One region of the Streptomyces umbrinus genome, then DNA from elsewhere that is predicted to be linked to it. Evidence: riboswitches for the same ligand, from Rfam matches in the RefSeq annotation. Region 1 holds a riboswitch; each other region holds the start of a gene.
What was found. Region 1 has a riboswitch for cyclic di-AMP ahead of QF035_RS43870 (C40 family peptidase). Riboswitches for the same ligand answer to the same signal wherever they lie in the genome.
Positions count from the first base shown of each region.

Region 2: it holds a riboswitch for cyclic di-AMP, as region 1 does, so the genes downstream of both, QF035_RS15580 (M23 family metallopeptidase) here and QF035_RS43870 (C40 family peptidase) in region 1, are expected to answer to the same signal.
Region 3: it holds a riboswitch for cyclic di-AMP, as region 1 does, so the genes downstream of both, QF035_RS30670 (LysM peptidoglycan-binding domain-containing protein) here and QF035_RS43870 (C40 family peptidase) in region 1, are expected to answer to the same signal.
Region 4: it holds a riboswitch for cyclic di-AMP, as region 1 does, so the genes downstream of both, QF035_RS25180 (M23 family metallopeptidase) here and QF035_RS43870 (C40 family peptidase) in region 1, are expected to answer to the same signal.

Region 1 is NZ_JAUSZI010000002.1:9,921,619-9,928,533, reverse strand. Features, by position in the region: gene QF035_RS43880 (ATP-dependent Clp protease proteolytic subunit) at 1-322, shown strand, start outside; gene QF035_RS43875 (hypothetical protein) at 330-638, shown strand; cyclic di-AMP (ydaO/yuaA leader) riboswitch at 1,055-1,188, shown strand; gene QF035_RS43870 (C40 family peptidase) at 1,192-1,665, shown strand; gene QF035_RS43865 (DUF6328 family protein) at 1,756-2,241, shown strand; gene QF035_RS43860 (ATP-binding protein) at 2,275-2,718, opposite strand; gene QF035_RS43855 (helix-turn-helix domain-containing protein) at 2,982-3,839, shown strand; gene QF035_RS43850 (DUF397 domain-containing protein) at 3,849-4,076, shown strand; gene QF035_RS43845 (8-amino-7-oxononanoate synthase) at 4,057-5,193, opposite strand; partial or broken gene QF035_RS43840 (VOC family protein) at 5,528-5,907, opposite strand; gene QF035_RS43835 (hypothetical protein) at 6,476-6,823, shown strand.
Region 2 is NZ_JAUSZI010000002.1:3,547,649-3,554,563, forward strand. Features, by position in the region: gene QF035_RS15575 (GntR family transcriptional regulator) at 94-789, opposite strand; gene QF035_RS15580 (M23 family metallopeptidase) at 1,095-1,868, opposite strand; cyclic di-AMP (ydaO/yuaA leader) riboswitch at 1,881-2,041, opposite strand; gene QF035_RS15585 (M16 family metallopeptidase) at 2,279-3,667, opposite strand; gene QF035_RS15590 (M16 family metallopeptidase) at 3,664-5,025, opposite strand; gene QF035_RS15595 (DNA gyrase/topoisomerase IV subunit A) at 5,399-6,915, shown strand, end outside.
Region 3 is NZ_JAUSZI010000002.1:6,939,226-6,946,140, forward strand. Features, by position in the region: gene QF035_RS30665 (HAD family hydrolase) at 1-710, shown strand, start outside; gene QF035_RS30670 (LysM peptidoglycan-binding domain-containing protein) at 832-1,575, opposite strand; cyclic di-AMP (ydaO/yuaA leader) riboswitch at 1,579-1,743, opposite strand; gene QF035_RS30675 (DUF5959 family protein) at 2,100-3,035, opposite strand; gene QF035_RS30680 (CocE/NonD family hydrolase) at 3,136-5,130, opposite strand; gene QF035_RS30685 (peptide MFS transporter) at 5,159-6,676, opposite strand.
Region 4 is NZ_JAUSZI010000002.1:5,770,976-5,777,890, forward strand. Features, by position in the region: gene QF035_RS25175 (aldo/keto reductase) at 1-20, opposite strand, end outside; gene QF035_RS25180 (M23 family metallopeptidase) at 101-1,150, opposite strand; cyclic di-AMP (ydaO/yuaA leader) riboswitch at 1,162-1,317, opposite strand; gene QF035_RS25185 (PP2C family protein-serine/threonine phosphatase) at 1,621-2,724, opposite strand; tRNA gene QF035_RS25190 (tRNA-Met) at 2,891-2,964, opposite strand; gene QF035_RS25195 (dihydrofolate reductase family protein) at 3,113-4,252, opposite strand; gene QF035_RS25200 (MarR family winged helix-turn-helix transcriptional regulator) at 4,401-4,937, shown strand; gene QF035_RS25205 (GTP cyclohydrolase II) at 5,072-5,698, shown strand; gene QF035_RS25210 (RipA family octameric membrane protein) at 5,756-6,163, shown strand; gene QF035_RS25215 (hypothetical protein) at 6,106-6,648, opposite strand; gene QF035_RS25220 (hypothetical protein) at 6,648-6,915, opposite strand, start outside.

The DNA of each region.
Region 1 (6,915 bases):
CGCGGCGGCGCTGCTCGCGGCCGGCACACCGGGCAAGCGGTACGCGCTGCCGGGCGCCCGCGTACTGATCCACCAGCCGTCGCTCTCCGAGCCCGTCCAGGGACAGGCGTCCGACCTGGCCATTCAGGCCGACGAGTTGATGCGTACCCGTGAGCAGTTGGAGGAGATGCTCGCCCGTCATTCGGGCCAGAGCCGGGAGCGGATCGGTGCGGACATCGAGCGGGACAAGATCCTGGACGCGCAGGCGGCGCTGGAGTACGGACTGATCGACCGGATCGTCCCGAGCCGGAAGTCCACCCAGAGCGCACGCGGCGCGAGGTGAGCGGCCGATGCTCCCACCCGAGTTGCCGCCGCTGCCGGCCCTGACCCGCGCCGAGGCCGAACTGATCGACCGTTACCTTGAAGTGGTGGACCTGCTCGGCCGGATCAACCCGGCCCACTCCGGGGACACTTACCGGGGGCTGCGGGCCGCCCAGGCCCTGGTCGGCAAGGCTGCCGCGCTGCGTGACGCACTGGCCCTGATGCACCAACGCGGCGAGCACGAGGTGCACGCGCCGACCCTGGCGCGGGCGCTGCGCGTCCTCGACGGTGAGCGCCGAGCGGGCCGGATCGCGCTACCGCCGCGCTCCGACAGCTGACGTACCGCCACGGACCCGGCGTCACGCAGGCATCTGACGGGACGTCCGGGTCAGAGTTCAAACGGACCGAAAGGTGTACCACCGAACAGCGTAGCCAGAGCTGCTTTTACAGGCCCGTGGGAGTTGCGCAACATGTGTAGCCTCCGTACGGAATCAGACGTTCCGGTGCTGGTACGAGGGTCGTCGACCCCCTCGACGCCCTCCCTTGGGAATGGCTGTCCACCCGAACGGGTGAGTGGTGAGTAAGCCCACAAATCGCCGATTCCGCTCGGCTTTTGGGACATCCGTGCGTCAAGATCCCTTCCGACGACAAGCCCCCGCCACAAGCGGCGGGGCGATCCGGGCGGACGCCGAGTCCTGCCGCCGCCCGGATGACCGGTCGACAGAAGTGGATCGGCAGGAGTGGAGGACCCAGGCACGACGGGTCGCCGGAACGGTCACGCCATGACCGGGCCGAGCAGCCCTTGGGGTGAAGCCGCGTCAGCGGCCGGGCAACTTCGCCAGCCCGAATCCGACAGGTCATCCTTCACAGGCGGCTGACGAAGGGTTGCGCATGACTGCGCTCAATCGTGTCCCGTCGCTGTTCAGCAGGGCCGGTACCGCATCGGCTCTCACCATCGCCGCTGTCGGCGGCGGCATCGTGGCCCCCGGATTCACGTCCGGCGCGGAAGCGGCCACACCCGCGACGAAGGCACTCCAGGTAGCGGCCTCCAAGAAGGGCTCCCCGTACAAGTACGGGGCCGTGGGGCCCAAGCGCTTCGACTGCTCCGGTCTCACGCTCTACTCGTTCAAGAAGGCGGGCAAGTCCCTGCCGCGTACGGCTGCCGCGCAGTACAACAAGACGAACCATGTCTCCGCTTCGAATCGCAAGCAGGGGGACCTGGTCTTCTTCCACTCGGGCCGGAACGTCTACCACGTCGGCATCTACGCCGGGAAGGGACGGATCTGGCACTCCCCGAAGACCGGGGAAGTGGTGAAGCTCCAGAAGATCTGGACGAAGAGCGTCTGGTACGGCCGGGTCAGGTGACCCGCCCGGAAGGTGGCTGCGGTGATCGCCGCGGCCACCTTCCGGGGCCCGGTGCGTGATATTCGCGGCAGAGTGGTTACTCCTTCACTTATGGGCGACCTTCATCACCACGAGGAGCGCAACGAGACGCGGCTCGAGCGCGCCGACCGCAACTTCAACGAACTGCTCCAGGAACTGCGGGTCACGCAGACCGGGGTGCAGATCCTCTTCGCCTTCCTGCTCACCCTCGCGTTCACCCCGCGCTTCCCCTCCCTGGACACCTTCCAGCGCACCACGTACGTCGTCACGCTGCTGCTCTCCGTACTGGCCGCCGCCCTCTTCACGGCCCCGGCCGCGCTCCATCGCCGGCTCTTCCAGCAGGGCGCCAAGCCCCAGGTCGTGAACGCCTCATCGCATCTGGCCCAGATCGGGCTCGGCGTGCTCGCGCTCGCCCTCTCCGGTTCGGTCCTGCTCGTCGTGGACGTGGCGACGGGCCGGGCGGGCGGCATCGCGGCGGGTGCGAGCACCCTGGTCGTCTGTGCGGGGCTGTGGGCGCTCATCCCCCATCTGATGCAGGGCTCCGCCGACAAGGACTAGCGAGCCCTTCACGCCACCAGCGGGGCACGGCGCTCAGTCCGCTCTCACGGGCTGCACCGGCGCCGTCCACGGCAGCATGATCGAGACCGTCTTGCCACCCTCTCTGGTGGGCCGGACCGTCAGCTTGCCGCCGCACTCGACCGTCAGCCAGCGGACGATCACCATGCCGCGGCCGTTGTCCTGCTGGACGGCCGCGGGCAACCGTTTCGGGAAGCGCGGGTGACTGTCGGTCACGCCGATGCGCAGTTGTTCGTCGCGGTCGAGTTCGATGTCCACCGTGAAGGTGGGCGACTGCCCGAACGTGTGCTGTACGGCGTTGGTGGCGAGCTCCGAGACGATGAGCCGGACCGTGTCGGCCGCCTCCGTGTCGGATGGAAGTCCCCATTCGGCCAGCACGTTCATGACGTATGTGCGGGCGGCGTAGACCGAGGCGGGATCGCTCGGCAGAGTGACGGATGCTTCCTGGTGGTCTGCCATGGCGAGGTCGTCCCTTTCCCACGGGACCGGAGTCCGACACGAAGCGGATGACTTCGAGTACGGTCCCGGACTGGTGCTTGCGCCAGAGTGCCACTACCTCGGCGTTCACGGTGGCGATCCACCGAGATATGCATATATCTGTCGCTCGAAGCGGTGAACTCTGCGACGGCCGACCGTATTTGGGCGGGGGGCCGGTTTGTCCTCTACGGTCGGCGTGACGCCGGACGATATAGCGCCGTCGCGACGGTCGGAAGGAGACGGCCATGCAGTACGGTCCCGCTGTGCGCCGCCGGAAACTCGGCGCCGAACTGCGTGCCCTGCGTGCCCGTGCGGGCCTCAAGAGCGGCGAGGCGGCCCGGCTCGTCGGCTGGCACCAGTCGAAGGTGAGCCGGATCGAGACCGGCCGCAGCGGGGTGAAGCCGGCGGACGTGGAGCTGCTCCTCGACGCCTACGACGTCCGGGACGCGGAACTGCGCGAGTTGCTCGTGGTGCTGGCGGGCTCCGACGACAACGGCCGGCACCACTGGTGGCACGCCTACCGGGGTCTTCTGCCGTCCACCTACAGCGACTTCATCAGCCTGGAGTCGCAGGCCAGCGTGATGCGCACGCTGGAGAACTCGGTCGTGCCGGGGCTTCTCCAGACGCCGGAGTACGCCCGTGAGGTGACCCTGGCGGCCGTGGACGGTGCGCCGGACGACAAGGTCGACGCGCTGGTGGAGGTGCGCCTCGCCCGTCAGGACGTACTGCGTTCGAATCCACCGCTCCGACTGAGTGCGGTTCTCGACGAGGCGGCCCTACGACGGACGGTCGGCGGACCGGAGGTCATGGCACGGCAGTTGGAGCACCTCGGAGAGGCCGCGCAACTCCCTCACGTGCGGATTCAGGTGCTGCCGTTCGGAGTTGGAGCTCATGTCGGCGTGACAGGGCCCTTTGTTATTTTTTCGTTTCCGAACACATCTGATCTGGATGTGGTTGTTCTAGACCACTTGACGAGTAGCCTCTATCTCGAACGGAAAGAAGACCTCCAGGCCTACAGCGAGGCCTTCGACTCCCTTCAGGTCCACGCCCTTTCGCCCGAGGAAACGTTGGATTTCATCGCCGGTGTAGCTCACGGCGCATAAGGAGGCACCATGCCCGCCCCCCTGCCTCGGTCCCTACCTTCGAGCACCCGTCTGCACGGTGTGCGGTGGCAGCGCAGCAGTCGCAGCACGGGAATGAACAACTGCGTCGAGACGGCCCGTCCGGCCTCCGGACCATGGGCCGGACTTCTCGCGGTGCGCGACTCGAAGAACACGTCGGGATCCGCCCTGCTCTTCGCCCCCGCCGCCTGGGAGGGTTTTATCGCCGCGCTTCGATGATCAGGCGTACGGCACGGTCGAGTTGCCCGTCGGTGAGGTCCGCGCGGGCGGTGAGCCGCAGCCGTGAGATGCCGTCGGGCACCGACGGGGGGCGGAAGCATCCGACGGCGAGACCGGCCTCGCGGCAGTCCGCGGCCCAGCGCACGGCCCGCTCCGGGGATGGGGCGCGCACGGAGACGACGGCGGCGTCCGGTCGTACGGCTTCGAGGCCCTCGGCCGTCAGCCGTTCGTGCACGGTGGTCGCCACGCTGCGCGCGCGCGTGGCCCGTTCCGGTTCCCTGCGCAGCAGACGCAGGGCCGCGAGGGCCGCGCCCGCCGCCGCGGGGGCCAGACCGGTGTCGAAGATGAAGGTACGGGCCGCGTTGACCAGGTGGTCGATGACGTGGGCCGGTCCGAGGACCGCGCCGCCCTGGCTGCCGAGCGACTTCGACAGCGTGACGGTGGTGACCACGTCCGGCGCGCCCGCAAGGCCCACCGCGTGCGGCGCGCCCCGGCCGCCCTCGCCGAGTACGCCGAGACCGTGCGCGTCGTCCACGAGCAGGGCGGCGCCGGACTCCCGGCAGGCGGCGGCGAGTCCGGTGAGCGGGGCCGCGTCGCCGTCGACCGAGAAGACCGTGTCGGAGACGACGACGGCGGGTCCGGCATGCGTGCCCAGAGCCTTGCGTACGGCGTCGGGGTCGGCGTGCCCGACGACCTGGGTGGTGCCGCGCGCGAGACGGCAGCCGTCGATCAGCGAGGCGTGGTTGCTCGCGTCGGAGACGACGAGGGAGCCGTGCGGAGCCAGCGCGGTGACTGCGGCGAGATTGGCCGCGTACCCCGAGGAGAAGACCAGCGCGGACTCGAACCCGCAGAATTCGGCCAGCTCGCGTTCGAGTTCCGCGTGCAGTTCCGTGGAGCCGCTGACGAGCCGGGAGCCGGTCGCTCCGGCTCCCCAGGTCCGCGCGGCACTCGCGGCCGCCTCGGTGACCTCGGGGTGCCTCGCCAGGCCCAGATAGTCGTTGCCCGCGAGATCGAGGAGCGGGGAGTCGGCGGGGCGGGGGCGCAGGGTGCGGACGAGTCCGGCCCGGCGGCGCGCCCGCGCCTGCTCGTCGATCCACTCGAAAGGCGATCCCGACATATGTCCTCCGGGCCATGAGGTGAGGGTGTTCCATGGGGCGCCGACACATGACATTTCGCCCGGCCCGTCCCCACCTGCCTTTTGTAGGCAACGCACAGACCCTAGCCGGACCACCAGGCGCCCATGATGTGGCAATACCCACACGTCTAATAATCAAGCATGGAAAAAGACCAGGTCAGAGGCTGTATCACACCCTAGACCGAAGATCGTTTCTCACGGCCGCGTCCAGGGAAGGCAACTTGTCGAGTACGTCACGGGCCGCCCCAAGGGTCTTGGGGTTCTTCTTGATGGTTTTTAGTGCGAATAGTCGTCAAGACCGGTGGATCGGTTGATCTCAGTTTCGTTCGGGTGACTTGATCGCAGCGAGTTCGACTTCGCAGCCGTCGTCGTTCTCCAGGTCGGCGGCGTAGTGCTGTGCGCCGCCGGCGTATGGATGCCGCTCGGGGAACATGAGGTGCCAGCCGTGCTGAGCGGCGTCGGCAGTCAACTCCTCGACGGTGGTGGCGTCTTCGACGTGGAACGCCAGGTGGTTCAGTCCTGGCGGCAGCGGTCGTGCTGTTCGGCGGTGAGGGCCGGGGACTGCTCGATGACCAGGTAGGTCGGCCCGAGCCGCCAGCCGCGGCCGCCGTCCCAGCTATGGAAGGTGGCGTAACCCAGCGCCTCCAGCAGCCAGCCGAGCGATGCGAGCGCGCAGTCAAGGTCCGCCACCCACAGCGAGCAGCAGCCGGCATGCCTGGTCGATTGAGGCGGTGGCGGCTTCTTCGGTCAGTCCGCGCTTGCGTGGGCTCATGATGGCTCTTTCCGGTTCGCGGCCTTGCGGCCGCGGGGGTTCAACAACTGGTCGTAGTGGGCGACCGAGGGCAGCGGCCGAGTCTCGGGCGGCAGATGGGACAGCCGCCAGTCGGACAAGAACGTGACTGTCGCCGCAGGCCCTTCCTCAAGGCCCGTGCCCGTCGCCGGAGCGGGGGGCGCCGGTATCGCCCTCGGCAGCCTTGCGGGCCTCCAGCGCGACCGCGTCCGCCGTCAGAGCGCCCGCCCGAGACGCCGCGGCCAGCCCGCAGATGATCCTTGCGGATCGCCGCGTACAGCTCGACCTTCGACTGCGAGTTACCCATGAGGCCCCCAGCCCTTATGCACACCTCACGGTCCCACCACAAGCCCCCGACTGACGTCAAAACAAACCGACATCGCAAACTCGGTCAGAACGCGACTCCCGCACTCATCGCGAAACGACTCCCCAACTCGCGTTCATAGCCAACCGGCCGCCGGGCAAACTGCCGACTTGTCTGAGGGGACCGTTGAAGAGCTCGCCTATCTCGTCAGATTTCGGAACGTAGAGACGTACTCTGCGCAGACCAAGGACCTCCATGAGCCGGTACGCGCGCCTGCGGAGCTGCTTGATCGTGAAAGCCTCCCCGGTCTCGTGCACCACGACGTAGCCGGAGTCCGAGTAAGCCTCACCGAGGACCAGCCTCTCCTTGACCTGGAGAGTCTTGAACGCCCTGAGGGCCATCAGTACTGGACCCGGCGAAAGAAGATCACGTTCTTCTGGCTCGTCGATGGTCTCGCCCCGACCGGTCGCCTCGACGAGGCCCACGCGCTGTTCGAGGATGTGGGTCGGATCAGGTGAACCGCAGCACGCGCCGGGCCTCGGGCACCCTGCCGGTTGCCGTTGTGCCTGAGCTGGGCGCGCCCGTCCGCCAGTCGGCGTTGGCGGTTTAC
Region 2 (6,915 bases), 6.4 Mb from region 1:
GGAAATCACGTGCGCGGAAATTCCCGGCACGTGGAAAAAGGGGCAGCAGAAATAGACCCCGGCGAATAACTCTCTTTGTATACGGCGCCACTGTTAATGCCGCAGGCCCGCCGTGTTTACGGGATGTTGCGAAGTCCTCACACGCTCCGCGCGGTCACCGCCGCCGGGAAAGCGCAGCCGGTGCGCGGCCATCGCCCGCTCGGTGTGCAGCGCCGTGATCGCCCTGGCCCGGTCGTTGTCGCCGCGCGCGACGGCGTCCACGATGGCGCCGTGCTCGGCCCAGGACTCGGCGGGGTGGGCGGGCGCCTCGACCGAATACATCCAGGCGATCTTGTGCCGCAACTGGGCGAGCGTGGAGGTCAGCGCGGGGCTTCCGGAGGCTTGGGCGAGCGTCTCGTGGAACCAGCCGCCGAGCGAGCGCAGATCCTCGCTGTTGCCCCTCCGGGCCCGCTCCTGGCCCAGCCTGACCAGGCCGCGCAGCACCTTGAGGTGCGCCTCGGTGCGGCGCTGGGCGGCGCGCGCGGCACCCAGCGGCTCCAGCAGCATGCGCATCTCCAGGAGGTCGGCGGCCTCCTGCTCGGTGGGCTCCGCGACGCACGCGCCCGCGTGCCTGCGTGTGACGACGAAGCCTTCCGCCTCCAGCGTGCGCAGGGCCTCCCGCACGGGGACCCGCGAGACGCCATACCGGCGCGCGAGCAGTTCTTCGGTGAGCCGGCTGCCGCGCTCGTAGACACCCGCGACGATGTCGTCACGGATCGCCGTGCATACCGAGTGCGCGGGAATACGCATGACCGGACCTCCGCCTTAACCCCCGCGAAACGCGGTCGATTGACGCTTGTTCGGTGACTCTATTGCAGAGAGCGGGAAATTCCGATGGCGGACCGGAATCCGTGGATATTTTTTGGACACACCTGGCTTCTGAACAGGCAGTCGTCCGGTGCAAAGTCGGCCGGGAAGTGGCCGAGAAGCCGTCAGGAAGTGATCAGAACCGCGCGAAGGCCCCGGCTCGGTGAGCCGGGGCCTTCGGGAGAGGTGTCCGCGCGGGCGGGCCGTTGCGTGGGAAGGCTGCCGCGTGGGAGGGCGGTCTCCGACCGTCAGACGTTCACGCCGTGCTGGCGGAGATACGCGATCGGGTCGATGTCCGAGCCGTACTCCGCGCTCGTCCGCGCCTCGAAGTGCAGGTGCGCCCCGGTGACGTTGCCGGTCGCCCCGGAGAGGCCTATCTGCTGGCCCGGGGTGACCGTCTGGCCGACCGAGACACCGAGGGACGACATGTGCCCGTACTGCGTGTAGGTGCCGTCGTTCATCTTGATGACGACCTCGTTGCCGTACGAGCCGCCCCAGCCGGCCTCGACGACGGTGCCGGCGCCCACCGCGTGCACGGCGGTGCCGCTCGCGGCGTGGAAGTCGATACCGGTGTGGCTGCCGGAGGACCAGACGGCGCCGCCGGCCTTGTAGCCGGTGGAGACGTACGAGCCGGAGATGGGCGCGGTGTACGACTTCAGCAGGCGCTCGCGCTCGGCCGCACGGGCGGCGCGGGCCTTGACCTCGCGCTCCTTCTTGGCCTTCTCCGCGGCTTCCTTGGCCCGCTCCTTGGCGGCGGCCTCGGCCTTCTCGCGGGCGGCGGTCTCGTCGGCGGCCTGCTGCTGGGCGGCGGCCTGGGCGTCGATCTGGTCGGCGACCGAGTCGCCGATGGTGATCGCCTGGGTCAGGGTCTGCTCGGCCGGGCTCTCGGCGGCGAGTGCGGGAGCAGCCAGGGTGCCGACCACACCGGTGGTGGCGAGTGCGGCGACGCCGACGGTCCGGTTGGTCGTGCGCTTCATACGGCTGGGACGACGGTGCTTCCCGGCGGCGCGAGTGAACGCCATGAAGTGGCTGGTCCTTTCCTTCCTTCTCGCCTACCGGGTTAGCTGACGGGTTCGGAGCAGGAAGGTCTCCTACGGACCCCCTTCGGGAAGGGCGTCCGATTCACCCCAGGGACTACGTATGGGTCCCCGGCTCCCCTGGCTCGCGCCGTACGGGGACTCGGCGATGACTGTCCGGTGCCGCGGGCGCGGCGCACTGCCTGACGAACAGCCGGACCGACGCTAAGCGGGGCGTCTTTCAATCAACAAACGGATCAAGGGTTTTGTAGCGCATGCCACAGGGCAGACAGGCAACCTCCCTATCAATACGGACAACCCGCAGTTCGGGTGCTGAAGTCCGGGCAAAAGGAGAACCCAGGCGACTCTTCGGTCACCTGGGTTCTCCGTGGAACGACCCTGTTCCGCTCCGCGTTCTACTCCGCTGTCACGACGCTGACTTCGCCGATTCCGAGGGCCCGGACCGGCTCCTCGATCTGCGCGGCGTCACCGACGAGGACGGTCACCAGACGGTCCACCGGGAAGGCGCTCACGGCGGCCGCGGTGGCCTCCACGGTGCCCGTCGCGGCGAGCTGTTGGTACAGCGTCGCCTGGAAGTCGTCCGGCAGGTACTGCTCGACCTGGTCGGCGAGGGTGCCCGCGACGGCGGCGGCCGTCTCGTACTTCAGCGGCGCCACGCCCACGAGGTTCTGCACGGCGATGTCGCGCTCGGCGTCGGTGAGTCCCTCGGCCGCGAGGGTGCGCAGCACCTTCCAGAGGTCGTCGAGCGCCGGGCCGGTGTTCGGGGTGTCCACGGAGCCGCTGATGGCGAGCATCGCGGCGCCCGTCCCGTCCGGCGCGGAGCGCAGCACCTGGCCGAACGCCCGCACACCGTAGGTGTATCCCTTTTCCTCGCGCAGGACGCGGTCCAGGCGCGAGGTGAGGGTGCCGCCGAGGCAGTACGTGCCGAGCACCTGGGCGGGCCACACGCGGTCGTGCCGGTCGGCGCCGACGCGGCCGATGAGGAGCTGCGTCTGGACGGCTCCGGGACGGTCGACGATGATCACGCGGCCCGTGTCGTCGGCGGTCACCGGCGGGATGGGACGGGCCTGGGCCTGCGATCCGGTCCAGGCGCCGAGCGTGTCCCCGAGCAGCGCGTCGAGGTCGACGCCGGTGAGGTCGCCGACCACGACCGCCGTCGCGGTGGCGGGGCGTACGTGCTTCTCGTAGAAGGCGCGGACGGCCGCCGAGTCGATCGTGGTGACCGTCTCCTCGGTGCCCTGGCGCGGGCGCGACATGCGCGAGGTCGCCGGGAAGAGCTGCCGGGAGAGCTCCTTGGCGGCGCGGCGGGCCGGGTTGGCGGTCTCGTGCGGGATCTCGTCGAGCCGGTTGCGCACCAGCCGCTCGATCTCGCTGTCCTCGAAGGCGGGTGCCCTGAGGGCGTCGGCGAGCAGGCCGAGCGCCTTGGGGAGCCGGGAGACGGGGACTTCGAGGCTGATCCGGACGCCGGGGTGGTCGGCGTGCGCGTCGAGGGTGGCGCCGCAGCGCTCCAGCTCGGCGGCGAACTCCTCGGCGGAGTGCTTGTCGGTTCCCTCGGTGAAGGCACGCGCCATGATCGTGGCGACGCCGTCCAGGCCCTGCGGCTCGGCCTCCAGCGGGGCCGCCAGGAGGATCTCGACGGCGACGACCTGCTGGCCGGGGCGGTGGCAGCGCAGCAGCGTCAGGCCGTTGTCGAGCGCGCCGCGCTCGGGGGCCGGGAAGGCCCAGGGCCTGGCCTCGCCGGCCTGGGGCTGCGGGTGGAATTCCATCGTGGCGAGCTCGGTCACTTGGCCGCCTCCTCGTCGGTGTCGTCAGCGGCGTCGGTCTCTTGGGCCTCTTCGGCGACGGTCGGCTCGTAGACCAGCACCGCGCGGTTGTCGGGGCGCAGGCGGGCCTTGGCGACCTCCTGGACCTCCTCGGCGGTGACGTCGAGGACGCGCTGGACGGCCGTCAGGGCGAGCTGCGGGTCGCCGAACAGCACCGCGTACCGGCACAGTTCGTCGGCGCGGCCCGCGACCGTGCCGAGACGGTCCAGCCACTCGCGCTCCAACTGGGCCTGGGCGCGCTCCATTTCCTCGGCGGTGGGGCCCTCCTCGGCGAACCGGGCGAGCTCCTCGTCGACAGCGGTCTCGATCACCGGCACCTCGACGTCGCCGGACGTCTTCACGTCGAGCCACCCCAGGGAGGGCGCTCCCGCGAGACGCAGCAGGCCGAACCCGGCCGCGACGGCGGTGCGGTCGCGGCGTACGAGCCGGTTGTAGAGCCGGGACGACTCGCCGCCGCCGAGCACGGTCAGGGCCAGGTCCGCCGCGTCGCACGCGCGCGTGCCGTCCTCCGGCAGCCGGTAGGCGGCCATCAGCGCGCGGGCCGGGACCTCCTCCTCGACGACCTCGCGCAGCTGCTCGCCGATGGTCTCGGGAAGCGCGCCGTCGCGCGGGGCGGGCTTGCCGTCGTGGCCCGCGATCGAGCCGAAGTACTTCTCGACCCAGGCGAGCGTCTGCTCCGGGTCGATGTCTCCGACGATCGACAGAACGGCGTTGTTGGGCGCGTAGTAGGTGCGGAAGAACGCGCGAGCGTCCTCCAGGGTGGCCGCGTCCAGGTCGGCCATCGACCCGATCGGGGTGTGGTGGTAAGGGTGGCCCTCCGGGTAGGCGAGGGCGGTGAGCTTCTCGAAAGCGGTGCCATAAGGGACGTTGTCGTAACGCTGCCTGCGCTCGTTCTTGACGACGTCCCGCTGGTTCTCCATGGACTCGTCGTCGAGCGCGGCGAGCAGCGAGCCCATGCGGTCGGCCTCCAGCCAGAGGGCGAGCTCCAGCTGGTGGGTGGGCATGGTCTCGAAATAGTTCGTACGCTCGAAACTGGTCGTGCCGTTGAGCGAACCGCCCGCGCCCTGCACCAGTTCGAAGTGGCCGTTGCCCTTCACCTGGCCCGAGCCCTGGAACATCAGGTGCTCGAAGAGGTGGGCAAGTCCGGTGCGGCCCTTGACCTCGTGGCGCGAACCGACGTCGTACCAGAGGCACACCGCCGCGACCGGGGTCAGGTGGTCCTCGGAGAGCACCACACGCAGGCCGTTGGCCAGGCGGTGCTCGGTCGCTGTCAGGCCGCCGGAACCGGCCTCAGCTGTGGCCGTGTGACCCATGGGCATGTACGTCCCTTCGATCGCGGAAAACTGCTGAATTCCTGCTAGTCGTGCCACTGTATGCAAGCGCGCGGACAGCTGGCGAAGTTCCCGCGGCGCGTACGCCGAGAGCGAGCACGCGGGCGGCACCGGGAGCCCGTACGCTCGTGCGGCCGCACGGCCTCCGAAGCCCTGTGCGGGCAGGCGGGTTCACTGCTTCCGAGGCCTGTGGAAAAGGCCGAGAAGGCGGCCCGCCACGCCTGTTGGGGCAGCCGGAGACACGGCTCAGGAGGCCAGTACGGACGGGTCGTGGTCCACGTTGTCAGTGGGCCGGTCCACAATGGAGCCCGTCAGAACCCGTTCATGCCCCGGCAGAGACTGTGAAGGAGTCGCAGCAGCGATGGCCCGCCGCAGCACGAAGACCCCGCCGCCAGACGACTTCGAGGAGCGCATCCTCGACATCGACGTCGTCGACGAGATGCAGGGCTCCTTCCTCGAGTACGCGTACTCGGTCATCTACTCCCGAGCCCTGCCGGACGCCCGCGACGGCCTCAAGCCGGTGCATCGCCGCATCGTCTACCAGATGAACGAGATGGGCCTGCGTCCCGACCGCGGCTATGTGAAGTGCGCCCGCGTCGTCGGCGAGGTCATGGGTAAGCTCCACCCCCACGGCGACGCGTCGATCTACGACGCCCTGGTCCGCCTGGCCCAGCCCTTCTCCATGCGCCTGCCCCTGGTCGACGGCCACGGCAACTTCGGTTCGCTGGGCAACGACGACCCGCCGGCCGCCATGCGGTACACCGAGGCGCGGATGGCCGACGCGACGTCCCTGATGACGGAGTCGATCGACGAGAACACGGTCGACTTCTCCCCGAACTACGACGGCCAGGAGCAGGAGCCGTCGGTCCTCCCGGCCGCCTACCCGAACCTCCTGGTCAACGGCTCGTCGGGCATCGCGGTCGGCATGGCGACGAACATGGCGCCGCACAACCTCGGCGAGGTCATCGCCGCCGCCCGGCACCTGATCCGCCACCCCGGCGCCGATCTCGAGACGCTCATGAAGCACGTCCCGGGGCCCGACCTGCCCACGGGCGGCCGCATCGTGGGCCTCACCGGCATCAGGGACGCGTACGAGACGGGCCGCGGCACCTTCAAGATCCGCGCGACGGTGTCCGTGGAGAACGTGACGGCGCGCCGCAAGGGCATCGTCGTCACCGAGCTGCCGTTCACGGTCGGCCCGGAGAAGGTGATCGCCAAGATCAAGGACCTGGTCGGCTCGAAGAAGCTGCAGGGCATCGCGGACGTCAAGGACCTCACCGACCGTGCGCACGGCCTGCGCCTGGTCATCGAGGTCAAGAACGGCTTCGTGCCGGAGGCCGTCCTGGAGCAGCTCTACAAGCTGACTCCGATGGAGGAGTCCTTCGGCATCAACAACGTGGCGCTGGTGGACGGCCAGCCGCTCACGCTGGGCCTCAAGGAACTCCTGGAGGTGTACCTCGACCACCGCTTCGAGGTCGTGCGCCGCCGCAGCGAGTTCCGCCGCACCAAGAAGCGCGACCGGCTGCACCTGGTCGAGGGCCTGCTGGTGGCCCTGATCGACATCGACGAGGTCATCCGCCTCATCCGCTCCAGTGAGAACTCCGCGCAGGCCAAGCAGCGCCTGATCGAGCACTTCTCGCTGAGCGACGTCCAGACGCAGTACATCCTGGACACGCCGCTGCGCCGGCTCACCAAGTTCGACCGCATCGAGCTGGAGACCGAGCGCGACCGGCTCAACGGCGAGATCGACGAGCTGACCGGCATCCTGGAGTCGGACTCCGAGCTGCGCAAGCTGGTGTCGTCCGAACTGGCCGCGGTGGCCAAGAAGTTCGGCACCGAGCGGCGTACGGTCCTGCTGGAGTCCGCCGGTTCCGCCGC
Region 3 (6,915 bases), 3.0 Mb from region 1:
CAATCGCGAGAGGTGCCAGGCACCTTGTGGTGACGGGGCGCCCGGCACCACGCGTACGCCCCCTGCTGGACGAACTGGGCAGTCAGGGACTGGCGGTGTGCGGTCAGGGAGCGCAGTTGTACGACGCCGGTGCCGAGCGCATGGTCTGGTCGGTCACCCTCGACCGCGAGCTGGCCGAGACGGCGCTCGGCAAGATCGAGGCGGAGGTCGGGGACGTGTACGCCGCGGTCGACCAGGACGGGGTCGACGGACTCACGCTCATCGAGCCGGGGTACGAGATGCCGCACCCGACGCTCCCCGCGGTACGCGTCCTGCGCCGCGACGACCTCTGGACGGAACCCATCAGCAAGGTGCTGCTGCGCCATCCCCTGCTGTCCGACGACGAGTTGGCGTCCGCGGCCCGCGGAGCGGTCGGTTCCCTCGCCACAGTCACGATGTCCGGCCCCGGCACAGTCGAACTCCAGCCATGTGGCGTGACCAAGGCGACGGGTCTCGCCCTGGCGGCCGAACACCTCGGCCTCACTCCCGCCACCACGATCGCTTTCGGTGACATGCCCAACGACATCCCGATGTTCGACTGGGCGGCCCACGGCGTCGCGATGGCCAACGCCCACCCCGAACTCCGGGCGGTGGCCGACGAGGTGACCCTGTCGAACGAGGAGGACGGCATCGCGGTGGTGCTGGAACGGCTCTTCGGCTCGCGGCCCTAGTTCTGAGTCAGGGTTCTGCGTCAGGAGAAAGCCTGGCGGCCCGCGGAGAGGTCGGTCTCCCTCGCCGCGGGCACACCCGGCACCAGAACGTCCGGCATTGGTCGGCCCGGTACCGGCCCGCTCAGTAGGCCCCGAAGACGTTGTCGATCGAGCCGTACCTCGCGGCGGCGTAGTTGCACGCCGCCGTGATGTTGGCGACCGGGTCGAAGGGGTCCATCGAGGTGCCGGCCACGTGGTAGGCGTTGAAGGTCGGGTCGATGGTCTGGAGGAGCCCCTTCGACGGCGTACCGGCCGCGGCGTTGGAGTCCCAGTTGTTCATGGCCTGCGGGTTGCCCGACGACTCGCGCATGATGTTGCGGTAGATGCCGTCGTACGACCCCGGGATGCCCTGCTGGGCCATGATGTCCAGCGACTCCCTGATCCAGCCGTCGAGGTCGTTGGTGTACGTCTTCGCGGCGGCGGGGGTGACGGCGGACGCGGTGGACGCCTTGGTCGCAGTGGCCGTCTTTGTCGAGGTTTGGACATTTTTCGTACCGACTGTCAGCTTGAGGCCGGGGCGGATGACCGCCGGGTCGTCGCCGATGACCGCGCGGTTGGCCTTGTACAGGTTCTGCCAGCCGCCGCTCGTGGAGTGCTTCTTGGCGATCTTGGTCAGGGTGTCGCCCGCGACCACCTTGTACGTGACGAGCGAGACCTGCGGGACCGCGGCCGGTGCGACCTGGGCGGCCTGCGCCGGCTGTGCGGCCTGGGCGCCGGTCGCGCCCACGATGGGGAGCGCGAGCGCGGCTCCGCCGGTTCCCGCGGCGATGATGCCGCGCGTGAGGGTGTTCATTCTGGGGCGGCGGTGCTTGCCTCGTGCGGCCATGGCGCGTTTCCTCTCCGACGCCTGCGAGGTGAGCTGTCGGGTTCGGGCGGGAGCTGCCCGGCCGCATGCTGCACGCGGCTTCACCCCGAGCCGTTCCGGAATCCGGACCGGCGGCTTACCTGGGTCCCCCGCTCCTGCCGTACGCGAGTGAATGGGTGGTTGGGATCTCCGGGCGGCGGCAGGATTAGGCGGTCCATCCGGAGTGACGTGAACGTATGCGAGAGCACATGCCGTGAACAAGCCCAGAATTCACATGGAGATGTCATTTGCCTGTTCAGGGCAGATGGGAATTCTTGATCCATTCGGAAGGCGAAGTTCAACTTGCTTTGCGCAAAGGTGAATCGACCGGCTTGGCAAAGTGGCCATCCGGAGCGGACGTGACCCAATTCACGTGCGCAGGTGGGGAATTAGGTGCGTGATGTGTCTAATACGGGCAAGTCGGGCGGGGTCTGGATGTCCGCCCAGTCGGCATAAGGGACTACTTGTCCAGAAACGTTCTCACTGCTCTTCAGGGTTCCAGAGGGTCAGCCTTCTGGGTTCCAGAGAGTCAGTACGTCACGCAGTTTCTGCCGGTGGCTGTCGATCCAGTTCCGGGGAAGATCGACGGGAACGCACACGGTGGCCATGGAAATCGTGTCGTCCTCCACGATCACCTCGGGGCAATCCCGTTCTCCCGTGAGCCGAACGGAAATCGACGGTCCTCGCTCCACCGTCATCCATGCGATGTCCTCGCCGCGGTCGAATGCGGCGTCCAGAGCGTGCCCCCAGGTCTCAAGTCGGCGGCGCCACAGAGCGAGTTCGAGGCGGCCGCTGACAAAAGGCGTCTCCACGACGATCTCGGCCGCGAGCCCCGCCGTCATGAGTGGGTGCCGGCCGAGGACCGTGATCCTGACCGAGTTGCCCTCCTCGTCGGCGAGGAGCGCGAGGTCCGTCGGGCCGGTGCGGTGGTCGGCCGGGAGGTCGGCGTCGCAGAGGGCACAGACGAAATGGGCGTCCTGTACGGAGTTCCACTCGGCGCAGGACGGGCAGCGGCGGTAGGTGATCGGGTGGGTGTAGCCGCTGGTGTGGGCGCCGGAGTGGGAGATGCCCGCGCGGGTGAGGGCCGCCGCGAGCGACCGCCACGATTCGGGGTCGGGGCAGTAGCCGGTGGACTGGTTGCTCGCGTACGTGACCGCCCAGCCGGAGGAGGTCTGTGCGAAGCCCAACTCCCCGGCGGCGCGTACCGGTTCCCCTTCCGCGCATGCCACGTGCTCGGAGCGGCGTGGGGCCAGGCGCAGGGTCACGGAGGCGTCGACGACGAAGGTGAACGGCTCGTCGAGTTCGTCGGCGGGGCGGGCGGACAGGAAGGCGTCGAGGTCGGCCGGGGTCCGGATCCGGGCGCCACCTCCGCCGCGCCGGACGGCCTCCCTTAGGACGGCCTCCCTTATGTCTTCGGGCCCCACATAGGCGTAGGCGGTCATGGGGTCCCTACATACGCGTTTGCGGTCGTTGGCCCTGCACACGCGTTTGCGGGTGTGGGGTCCACGTACGCCTTCGCCGTCATTCGGGGAGCGTACGAGCTCACCCCGCGGTCCGCGGAATCCTTTTCTCCCAGGTGCGGTGGAACACCACCTCGTCGCCGTCCTTGCAGATCACCTCGTTCGAGGTGATGAAGTCCGCCTCGTCGCAGGTGGTTTCGGAGTGCGCCTCCACGCTCGCGTTCCACGGCAGATCCGGACGGTGCAACCGGACGAACCAGTCCGAGCGGGCCCGGGCCGACAGCGGGTCCGACTCGACGATCGTGTACGTGTCCAGGGCCTCCTCGGTGAATTCCAGGCCGTCGGGATACACACGGGTGCCTCCATAGCGCGGGTCCACCTCCAGGCGCCATTCGCCCTTGGCGACATCGCGGACGACGAGGCGCTCGGGGCGCGGCTCGTCCAGTGTCGCGGGGAAGTTGACCCCCATGGGCTCCGACTGCTCCGGCTCATCGAAGGAGATGGAGGGGTCCGACTCCTGTGCGCGGAGCGGGAGTTCCAGTGCGCTGCCCGAAGGGGTGAGGGTGAAGCCCGCTTCCGAACCCGGCTGGGGCCAGATCCACGGCCAGTACGCGGAGGAGACGGCGAGACGGACGCGATGGCCCGGAGGGAAGGCGTGGCCGATCGCGTTCAGGTCGAAAGCCACATCCTCCGTAGAGCCCGGTTTCCAGGGAACCACCTGGTCGCGGCCATGACGGGCTGACAGGTTCAGGACGCCCCGGGTGACGAGGGTCGAGGAGCCGTCCGGGGCCACGTCGCAGATCCGGGCCACTACTTGTCCTCGTGTCGCCTCCGTGGTGAGTCTCAGGCGCACGCCCGGGCGGCCCAGTACCCAGATCTCCTCCGGAACCTCGAAGTCGAAGCACGCCGACTTCGCGTCCTCGTCCCGCTGGTCGGGCGGCAGGTCCGCGTCGTTGCCGAAGGGGAAGAAGCGGCCCGCGTCCACCCCTGTGTGCTGAGGCGACCGCACCACCACGGGCTCACCCTTAAGGACGTACGTCACCGGAGCCACCAGGGGAGAGGGCCAGGCCGGATCGCCGACCCAGCGGCCCGGCAGCGTCGGGTACACCGTGGCGGGCGGGTGGGAGTCGCTGACGTACGAGCGCAGGAGCGGCTCGGACATGATCCCGGTCTCCGTGCCCTTGAGCCAGTGGTCCCACCAGCGCAGCGTCTCCTGGAGGAAACCGATCGCCGGGCCGGGCGGCAGCCCCCGGTCGGGGTACTGGTGCGACCACGGCCCGACGATCCCCCGTACGCGGTCCGCCACGAGGTGTTCCACCAGGCGCAGGACCGTGTCCCGGTACGGGTCGTGCCAGCCGCCGACCGCGAGCACCGCCGCCCGGATCGCCGAGTAGTCCTCGCACACGCTGCCGCGGCGCCAGTGGTCGTCCCTCGTCTGGTGCGCCAGCCAGGTGTGCAGGAACGGATCGACGGTCTCCAGTCGTTTGACCCACAGGTCGTGCCAGACCTCGCCCGCGTAGACCGGATCCGGCGGGCGGGAGACGAACGCGAGCATGGTCGCCGCCCACGCGTGCATGTCGGCGGCGAGCACGGAACCACCCATGTAGTGCACGTCGTTGTCATAGCGGTCGTCCGTCGAGCAGACCGTGACGACCGCCTTGAGCGGCTCGGGCGCGAGGGCCGCGATCTGGAGGGAGTTGAAGCCGCCCCAGGAGATGCCGAACATGCCGACCTTGCCCGAGCACCAGGGCTGGGCGGCGAGCCAGTTGACGACCTCGACCCCGTCGGCCAGCTCCGTCGCCGAGTACTCGTCGCCGGGCATGCCCTCGGAGTTCCCGTGCCCCCGGATGTCCACGCGTACGGAGGCATAGCCGTGTCCCGCGTACCAGGGGTGGCGCTGCCAGTCGCGCGGGGCCGTCCAGTCGGTCAGGCGGTAGGGCAGGTATTCGAGCAGGGCCGGTACGGGTTCGTCGGTGAGCGGGCGCCACACGCGCGCGTAGAGCTTGGTTCCGTCCGGGAGGGGAACGCGGAGGTCCTCGTGAGTCGTCTCGTAGGGGAAGGACGTACGGATGCGCATGGCGGTGACCTCCAGGGCCTGTGGGCTCTCAGTGGACCGGGTGCATCGTGCGGCGCAGCCAGGGCGCGGCGGCGATCACGAGCAGACCGGCGGCGACCGCGATCGCGCCGTTGACGCCGAAGTAGGCGGGCTTGGAGACGTCGTCGTAGAGCTTCACGGTCTGGGCCTGGATGCCGTTGGCGAGGGCCAGCGAGAGGAACCAGAGGGACATCGTCTGGCTGGCGAAGGCCCGCGGGGCGAGCTTCGTGGTGGCCGACATTCCGGAGGTCTCCAGGAGGATGTCGCCGAGCCCCAGCAGGAAGTACGAGCCGACGATCCACCAGGCCGACATCAGGTAGTCCCCGTTGTCGTGGCCGGAGGTCGGCAGCACCATCAGGAGGAAGGACAGGCCTCCCAGCACCACTCCGAACGCGATCTTGTTGGAGGCGTGCGGCTGGCTGTGCCCCATCCGGACCCACAGCGCGGCCACGACCGGGGCGAGCGCCACCTCGAAGGCACCCAGGGCGGACGCGTACCAACTGGCGGGGAAGCCGAAGCCGAGGATCGTCGTCTCGGCGTTCGACGCGGCCAGCAGCATCATCGTCGAGTACGCCTGGAAGAGGATGAAGTTGAAGACCGTGGAGGCCAGGAAGAGCACGATGTACGGGCGCAGCCGGCCCCGTTCCCCGGGGGTCACCCGGGGACTCCTGAACATCACCGCGAAGTAGACCGCCGGCGCGATCACCGAGATCAGGGTCAGCAGGTCCACGAACCGGCCCATGGTCAGCCATCCGGCGGCGGCGAGCAGGACCGCGAGGACGGCCACCGACAGCAGCCCCAGGACGATCAGGCGGACGGCCCTGCGCATGGACGCCGGCGGCAGCGCGAACTCGGCCGCGTTCCTGCGCCCGGCCAGGTGACGGCGGCCCGCGACGTACTGGATCAGACCGAAGGTCATACCGACCGCGGCCGCCGAGAAGCCCCAGTGCCAGCCCCGGTGGTCGCCGAGCCAGCCGGTGATCAGCGGACCGGCGAACGCGCCGATGTTGATCGCCATGTAGTACACGGCGAAACCGGCGTCGCGGCGGTCGTCGTCGGTGCGGTAGAGCTTGCCGACCATGGTGGCGACGTTCGGCTTCAGCAGGCCCGTGCCCGCGCTGATCAGGCCGAGTCCCGCCCAGGTCATGGCCCCGGTGGGCACCGCCATCGCGTAGTGGCCGCAGGCGATCAGAACGCCGCCCCACAGGACCGCCCGGTACGAGCCGAGGATGCGGTCGGCCAGCCAGCCGCCGGCCACCGAGACGAGATAGACCAGCGTCCCGTACGCGGCCGAGACGGACGCGGCCGTTCCGGCGGACATGCCCATGCCGCCGTGGGCCACCGTGTCCGCGAAGTACAGGACGAGGATCGCCTGCATCCCCAGGAACGAGAACCGCTCCCAGACCTCCAGGCCCGAGAGGGTGAGCAGGCCCCTGGGCTGGCCGAGGAAGGCATGGTCGTCGGCGGGGTCCGAGGGCGTGCCACCGGGCTCCGGATCGGGGTCGGACTCGATCGTGTCGCGGGACAAGAAGCATCACTTCCTGAAAAATGGCTCGCTTTCAGGACGTACCGCAATGTGTCGGCTGTACCGGATGTATCAGCTGTATCGGCGGATCAAGAACATACCTTCCGTGATCGGATACCGCCCGGCTGGAGGGTGGGGGCAAAAGGGGGCAGGTGGAGCGTGTCAGGCAGGGTGGTGGCAGGTGACGGGCGGGCGCTCACTCTGATCGAAAGGCGACCGGATACGCTGACTTGAGTGCCAGC
Region 4 (6,915 bases), 4.2 Mb from region 1:
AGCTTGCGGAGAGAGGTCATGGATGGGTCAACGGCCGTACCGGACGGCCGTATTCCGCACCCAGGAGCCTCTCGGGCCCGCCTTACGGGTCAGGCCCGTCCTACGGGGTGAGCCCCTTGCCCCGCAGCCACGCCATCGGGTCGATGCCGTCGCCACCGCTGGTGTGGACCTCCAGGTGGAGGTGCGCCCCGGTGACGTTGCCGGTCGCGCCCACGCGGCCGATGATGTCGCCGGTGTTCACCTTCTGCCCGACGCTGACGCCGATCGACGACTGGTGCGCGTACCAGATCTCCGTACCGTCATCGAGTTCGAGGACCGTGCGGTAGCCGTACGACCCGTTCCAGCCGGCTTCCTTGATCGTGCCGCTGTGAACGGCCTTGATCGGGGTACCCGTGGGAGCGGCGAAGTCCAGACCCGTGTGCTGACCGGACGACCACAGCGCACCGGACTGCCCGAAGGTCGAGGTGATCGTGTACGAGGAGGTGGGGAGCGTGAACTGCTTGGCGAGCTCGGCGAGGCGCGCGGCCTCGGCCTTCTCCTTGGCCTCCTGGTCCGCCTTCTTCTTGGCGGCGGCGACCTTGGCCTCGGCGGCGTCCCGCTCCTTGGCGGCCAGCGTGGCGGCCTTCTTCGCGGCGGCGGCCTCGGCGGCCTCCTGGGCCTCGCGGTCCACCTGGTCCTGCTGCTGCTCGGCCTGGAGCATGATGCGGGCGCGCAGGGCCTCGCCCGCGTCCGAGTTGCCCTGCTCGGCGTCGGCGGTGGTGAGGCCGACGGCGGTGATCGGGGTGCTGGAGCCCTCGGGGGCGTCGTCGTCCGAGAACGGCGAGCCGACGTTCGGCAGGTCGGGGATCGAGATCGACACCGGGGGCTTGCCGGTCTGCGCGCTGGCCATGCCACCCGCACCGACGGCGGCTATGACGCCGACGCCCAGAACGGTCGAGCTACGGGCGAGTCCGCCGCCGCGCTGCTTGGCGACGCGGTGCCGGCCGCGGACGGGAAGGACGGTCTCCGCGCTGGGATTCCAGACCTCCCACGTCTCCTCGTCCTTACGAGCGCCGTAGGCGAATGTGTCGGGCTTCTTCTCGCCCGAGGACTCACCCGTCAACTCATCCGGAACGAACGAGGGTGTGAGGGCAGACCGGTTGGACGCCACGTAGGCGCACTCCTTTCCTTCCTTCTCGCCTACCGGGTTAGCTGACGGGTTCGGAGCAGGAAGGTCTCCTACGCGCGTCAACCGCGGTGCGCTACACCGCGAAGACGAGCGATTCACCCCAAGTGGTGGTTCCCCGGTTCCCTTGCGGGATTCGGCGCGTGCGCACGGAGCCGACTCTTGTGACGGCTGGGACGACCGCGCTGCGTTATCGAACGTTAATAGACCCGGGCACCGGATTCCAAGCTGTTCCTGATGATCGTTACGGCTCTTGGCCTGGACTAACAGGTCACGAGCGGGGTAAATCGGGCGAGTTGATCGACATTCAGGAACGGGAGCCCTGTTGATGATGCGTCAGATGCTGTGCGGAGGGATGCTGTTCGACTACGAACGGTGATAAAGGCCGCCGAAAGAGCGACGCATCTCACGGCCGCCGCACTCATGACCGTCACGCAATCACCACGACCGCACCCTCACGGCCGCCGCACCGCGAGCAGTGCCATGTCGTCGGTCGCCCCGCCCCCGGTGTGCCGCAGGACGTCGTCCAGTACCGCGGCGAGCAACGCGTCGGGCCCGGGGAAGACCCGCCCGGACAGCCGCCGCGCCGGGTCGTAGAAGACGTCTCGCCGGTCCCGCGCCTCGGACAGCCCGTCCGTGTGGAAGAGCAGCATGGCCCCGCCCGGGAACGCCTCCTCCTGCGCGCGGTCGGGCCAGGCCCCCAACTCCCCGGTCCCGAGCGGCAGGGCCGGCTCAGGCGCGGCGAGCGTACGTACCTCTCCGTCGCCGTGCAGCAGGAGTGGCCCGGGGTGGCCGCGGTTCACGAGGCGTACGACCGGGGTGCCGTGCGGGATCTCGGCGAGCACGGCGGTGGTGAAGTCCTCGAGGACCGCGATGATGTCCCGCCGGACGCCTTCGCGCGCGAGTGCCCGCTCCAGCCGCTGGGCGACCGCCTCCAGGCTCGCCTCCTGCTCGGCGGCCTCCCGGAAGGCACCGATGAGTACGGCGACGACGGCGACCGCTCCCATGCCCTTGCCCCGTACGTCGCCCACGAGGAGCCGTACACCGTGCGGGGTGTCCTGCACGGCGTACAGATCGCCCCCGATGAACGCACCCTCCTGCGCGGCCTCGTACCGTGCCGCGATCTCGAGACCACCGATCCGCGCGGCCGGTTCGGGCAGTACGGCCCGCTGGGCGGCCTCCGCGATCTCGCGGGCGGTGGCGAGGCGTGCGTTGCCGCGTCCCACGAGCCGGTTGATGCCGACGGCGAGCACGGCGGCCGTGGCCACGGTGAGGACCTCGGTGACCGCGCCCGCGTCGAAGGCGAACCTGAGGTGCACGAGGGCCATGCCCACGGTCGCCGCGATTCCCGTCCACACCGTGGCGCCGAGCGAGAAGAGGGGCGCCGCGATGAGCACCGCGGCCGTGAAGAAGGGAGCCGCGGTGAAGTCCTGCGGGCTGAGGAGGTCGTAGCAGACGCCGGCGACGATCAGCAGCTCCGGCAGCGCGCGGACGAGGGTGCGCTGGTGCGAGGCGGTCCTCTCCACGGGCTCGACGCGCACCGGCTCCTGCTCCTCCACCTGTCCAGGCTTCCGGGAGCGGGGGTGGCGGGCGAGCGGACGGGGACCGGGCGGGTGAAGAGACCTGGGAACACCCGAGAAAGCACCTGAGGAAGCGCCTGAAGAAATACCCGGGAAAACACCTGAGGCCGGAATCCTTGATCGGATTCCGGCCCCAGGCCTTCAGTAGCGGGGACAGGATTTGAACCTGCGACCTCTGGGTTATGAGCCCAGCGAGCTACCGAGCTGCTCCACCCCGCGTCGTTGACTCCACTGTACGCCATCTGCGGGACCCGAAGCACACGCGTTAACTTCGCCCGCGCTTCACCGGGTGGTTTGGTACGAAACATGCCGATCGGCGATACGGGTCGGCCCTGCCCGTCGTCCATACCGACGGGAAACGGGCCGGTCAGGCCAGATGACGGTTGGGCGCCTTCGCGTCGGCCTCGTACTCCGCCAGCACCAGGACGTCGGCGCCGGCCGCGGCCAGCAGCCCGCTCCCGTCCGCGCCCGCCACGAAGGTGTCCGGCTCCCGCCAGGCGGTCACGACCCTGCGTACGCCCGCGTCGAGGATCAGCCGGGCGCAGGGCGCGGGCCGTGACGCGCGGCGGGCGCACGGCTCCAGGCTGCTGTAGACCGTGGCGGTCGCGAGCCGCGGATCACCCTGCTCGATCTTGGCGAGGGCGGCCTCCTCGGCATGGGAGACGGGGTCGGACTCACGGGAGTACCCGCGGGCCAGCTCCGTACCGTCGGCCGCGACGACGACCGCGCCGACGCTGAAGGCGGTCCGCGAGGGCGGGCACTCGGCGGCCAGTTCGCAGGCGAGCGCGAGCCATCGGTGGTCGGCGGCGGAGGGTACGGTCCCGGTGCCGGGCGCGGTGGGGACGTACCGCATGAGGACGACGTCCCCCACGGGCCTCGTCTCGATCAGCCGCAGCCGGTTGCGGGGGCCGCCCGGGTAGTCGCCGGGCCCGAACAGCCGGGGCGCGTCCGGCTCACCCACGACGAGGGGCGCGAGGGCGAGCTGCAGTTCGTCGGCGAGGCCCTGGCGGAGGAGCTGGGTGTGGACGCGGCCGCCGCCCTCGACCATGAGCCGCCGTACGCCGCGTACGTCGTGGAGGTGGGTGAGTACGGCACGCCAGTCGACGCCCGGGCCGACGGAGACGACGTCGACGCCGAGCCCGCGCAGAGCTTCGCCGGCCCTCTCGGCCCCCTCATCGCTCGTATAGACGATCTTCTCGCCGCCCGTGGACCAGAAGTTGGCGTCGGGGTCGAGGTCGCCGCTGCCGCTGACGGTGACCTTCAGCGGGTACTCCGGCCGTCCGGCGGCGACCCGGGCCGCGCGGCGCTCGGCGGAGTTGACGAGGAGCCGGGGGTTGTCGGCGCGCAGGGTGCCCGCGCCGACGAGGATCGCGTCGGACTCGGCCCGTACCTCGTCGACCCGGTCGAAGTCGGCCGGTCCGGAGAGCAGCAGCCGTCCGGGGCCGGTGTCGTCCAGGCAGCCGTCGAGGGAGACGGCGGCGGACAACAGGACGTAGGGGTGAGGCATTGACGCGCTCTCTTTCGGACTCTGACGGGCTGTCGGGATGGCGGGCTCCTTCGGAGACAGAGGCGGGGCTTGCCCAGACGGCGGGCCGGTGTCGCCCGGTTGCCGATCCGGGCTTGGTTCAAGTTTGAAACAAACCTACACTGGGGGCATGACGACCCGCTGGCTCACCCCCGAGGAGCAGCGCGCCTGGCGCGCCTACATCGCCGCCTCCCATCTCCTGGAGGACGCGATCGACCGGCAGCTCCAGCAGGAGGCCGGCATGCCGCACCTTTACTACTCCATCCTCGCCAACCTCTCCGAGGCGCCGGGCCGCAGCCTGCGCATGACGGACCTCGCGGAGAGCACGAAGATCACCCGCAGCCGGCTGACGTACGCGGTGACCCGCCTGGAGAAGGACGGGGCGGTACGCCGCGAGGACTGCCCCGCGGACAAGCGGGGCAGCGTCGCGATCCTCACGGACGAGGGGATGGCCCTGCTGGAGCGCACGGCCCCCGGCCACGTCGAGACGGTCCGCGCCACACTCTTCGACAAGCTCACGCCCGAGCAGGTGGGGCAGCTGGAGGAGATCTGTACGGGGATCGCGCGGGGCCTGGAGGGGGACGACCCGCAGGCGGCCCCTGACGACGTCCCGTGGCGCCGCCGGTCGAGCCCGTGCGCGGGAGGACCGACGACGGGCGACGCATGAGGCGTACGGGGGCACATGGGCCGCACCACAAACCCATTATCCCGTTGCTTCAACTTTAAAGCATGAGGTAGTGTCTCGATCCGAGGATCTGCTTCAAATCTGAAGCAGGTGAGAGATCGGACCGGGAGAACCGCATGCCCGACTACCCCGCCGCCACCCAGCGCTCGCGCGTCCGGGTGCCGCTGCGTTTCAACGACGGCTACAGCGTCGACGCCGAACTCGTCACCTTCCACGGCCTGACCGACGGCAAGGAACACGTGGCGGTGATCCTCGGCACCCCTTCGGCCACGCCCCTGGTCCGCCTCCACTCCGAGTGCCTGACGGGCGACGTCTTCGGCTCGTCCCGCTGCGACTGCGGCCCCCAGCTCCGCGAGGCGGTCGAGCAGATCGCGACCCACGGCGGCGTGCTCCTCTACCTCCGCCAGGAGGGCCGGGGCATAGGCCTCTACAACAAGCTCGACGCGTACGCCCTTCAGGACGAGGGCCTCGACACGTACGCGGCGAACACGGCCCTGGGCCTTCCCGAGGACGCCCGCGACTACACGGCGGCGGCCCAGATGCTGACGGCCCTCGGCATCACGGAACTGGACCTCCTGTCCAACAACCCCGACAAGGCGAACCAGCTCCGCGACCTGGGCATCACGGTCGGCCACCGCGTCCCGACGGGCGTCTTCACCACGGCCCACAACGTCCGCTACCTCCGCGCGAAGGTCCTCCAGACCCAGCACACGCTGCCGCTGGCGAAGCTGACGGCGGGCTGACCCCGGACCCGCTCCCGGAAGGGGTGGCTCCGCGCGATCGCAGGGCAGAACAGTGGCATGGGGGACGACAGCGAGGCTCAGCGCATGGCGGAGGACGGCAGACTCTGGCAGCACACGCTGCACGAGAACACGATGCTGTTCCAGCGAGGCAACCTCTTCCTGGTGGGCCAGTCACTCTTCGCCGTGGCCTACACGACACTCCTCACCACGGAGAAACACCTCTCAGCAGCCCGCGTCCTGGCCGCCTTCGGCCTCGTCCTGGCCCTCACCTGGCTCTACGTCGGCCACCGCCACCGCCTCTACTACCGCCACGTCCAGGCAAGAGCACTACAACGCCTCCCCGACTACGCCACCACGTGGTCGACTTGGACCGGCCGCAGGCGGGGGCTGTCGATCACCCTGATCACTTACGTGCTCCCGTGCCTGGCTGTGGTGATGTGGGTGGCGTTGTTGTTGATCACTTGAGCCGGCCGGCTGCCGCCAGGAACACGACCAACCCCTGCGCCTCGGTCGTCCCGAGGCGAGGCGCTTCGGACGGTGTCGTCATTGGCCGGGCTCCAGCCGCCGTACCTGGTGGCGGATGTTGGATGCCTCTTCGTCTCCTGGGTGGCCTGCCCGTCGTCCTCGGTATCCGGTGCAGGCAGGCGCATGCCCCGGGCCTCGGCGACGCGCAGGGCGTCGGCCAGGCACTCGGCGAGGCGGAGACCGGCGTAGCGGACCTCGGTGTACGGCGAGGCCGGATCGTCCAGCACTGTGCGGGCCAGGCCGAGGACATCGGTGCTTGTGGCGAGCTGGGCCGCCTCCAGATCGTCGGCGAGGCGGGACACGTATCCGCCGCCGTCCTCCGTGACCAGGTCGGAGGGTTTGCCGTCAAGGGACGGCCAGGGCAGGAGGCGGGGCGCGGGAGAGACCCCCGCGGGGCCGGTGGTCCGCTTCGTCGTGTACTTCATCAGGCGGCCACCTCCTGCGCGCCGATCAGGTGCCGGTCGAGGTCGATCCCCAAGTCGGCGGCGAGCACGAGGGCGAGGCGGCGGCGCTGCTGTAGTGCGGCTTCCTCGTCGTGAGCGGCGAGGTAGGGGCGTACGAGGGCGGAGTCGGCGCCGTCGAGGGGCGTGACAAGGCCGTACGGGGAGCGGTGGTGGGGGAGCCGTGGCGGTAGGGGTGCGGAGGGCGAGGGGTGCCGTACGGCGGTGAAGTGGATGCAGAGGTAGGTGCGA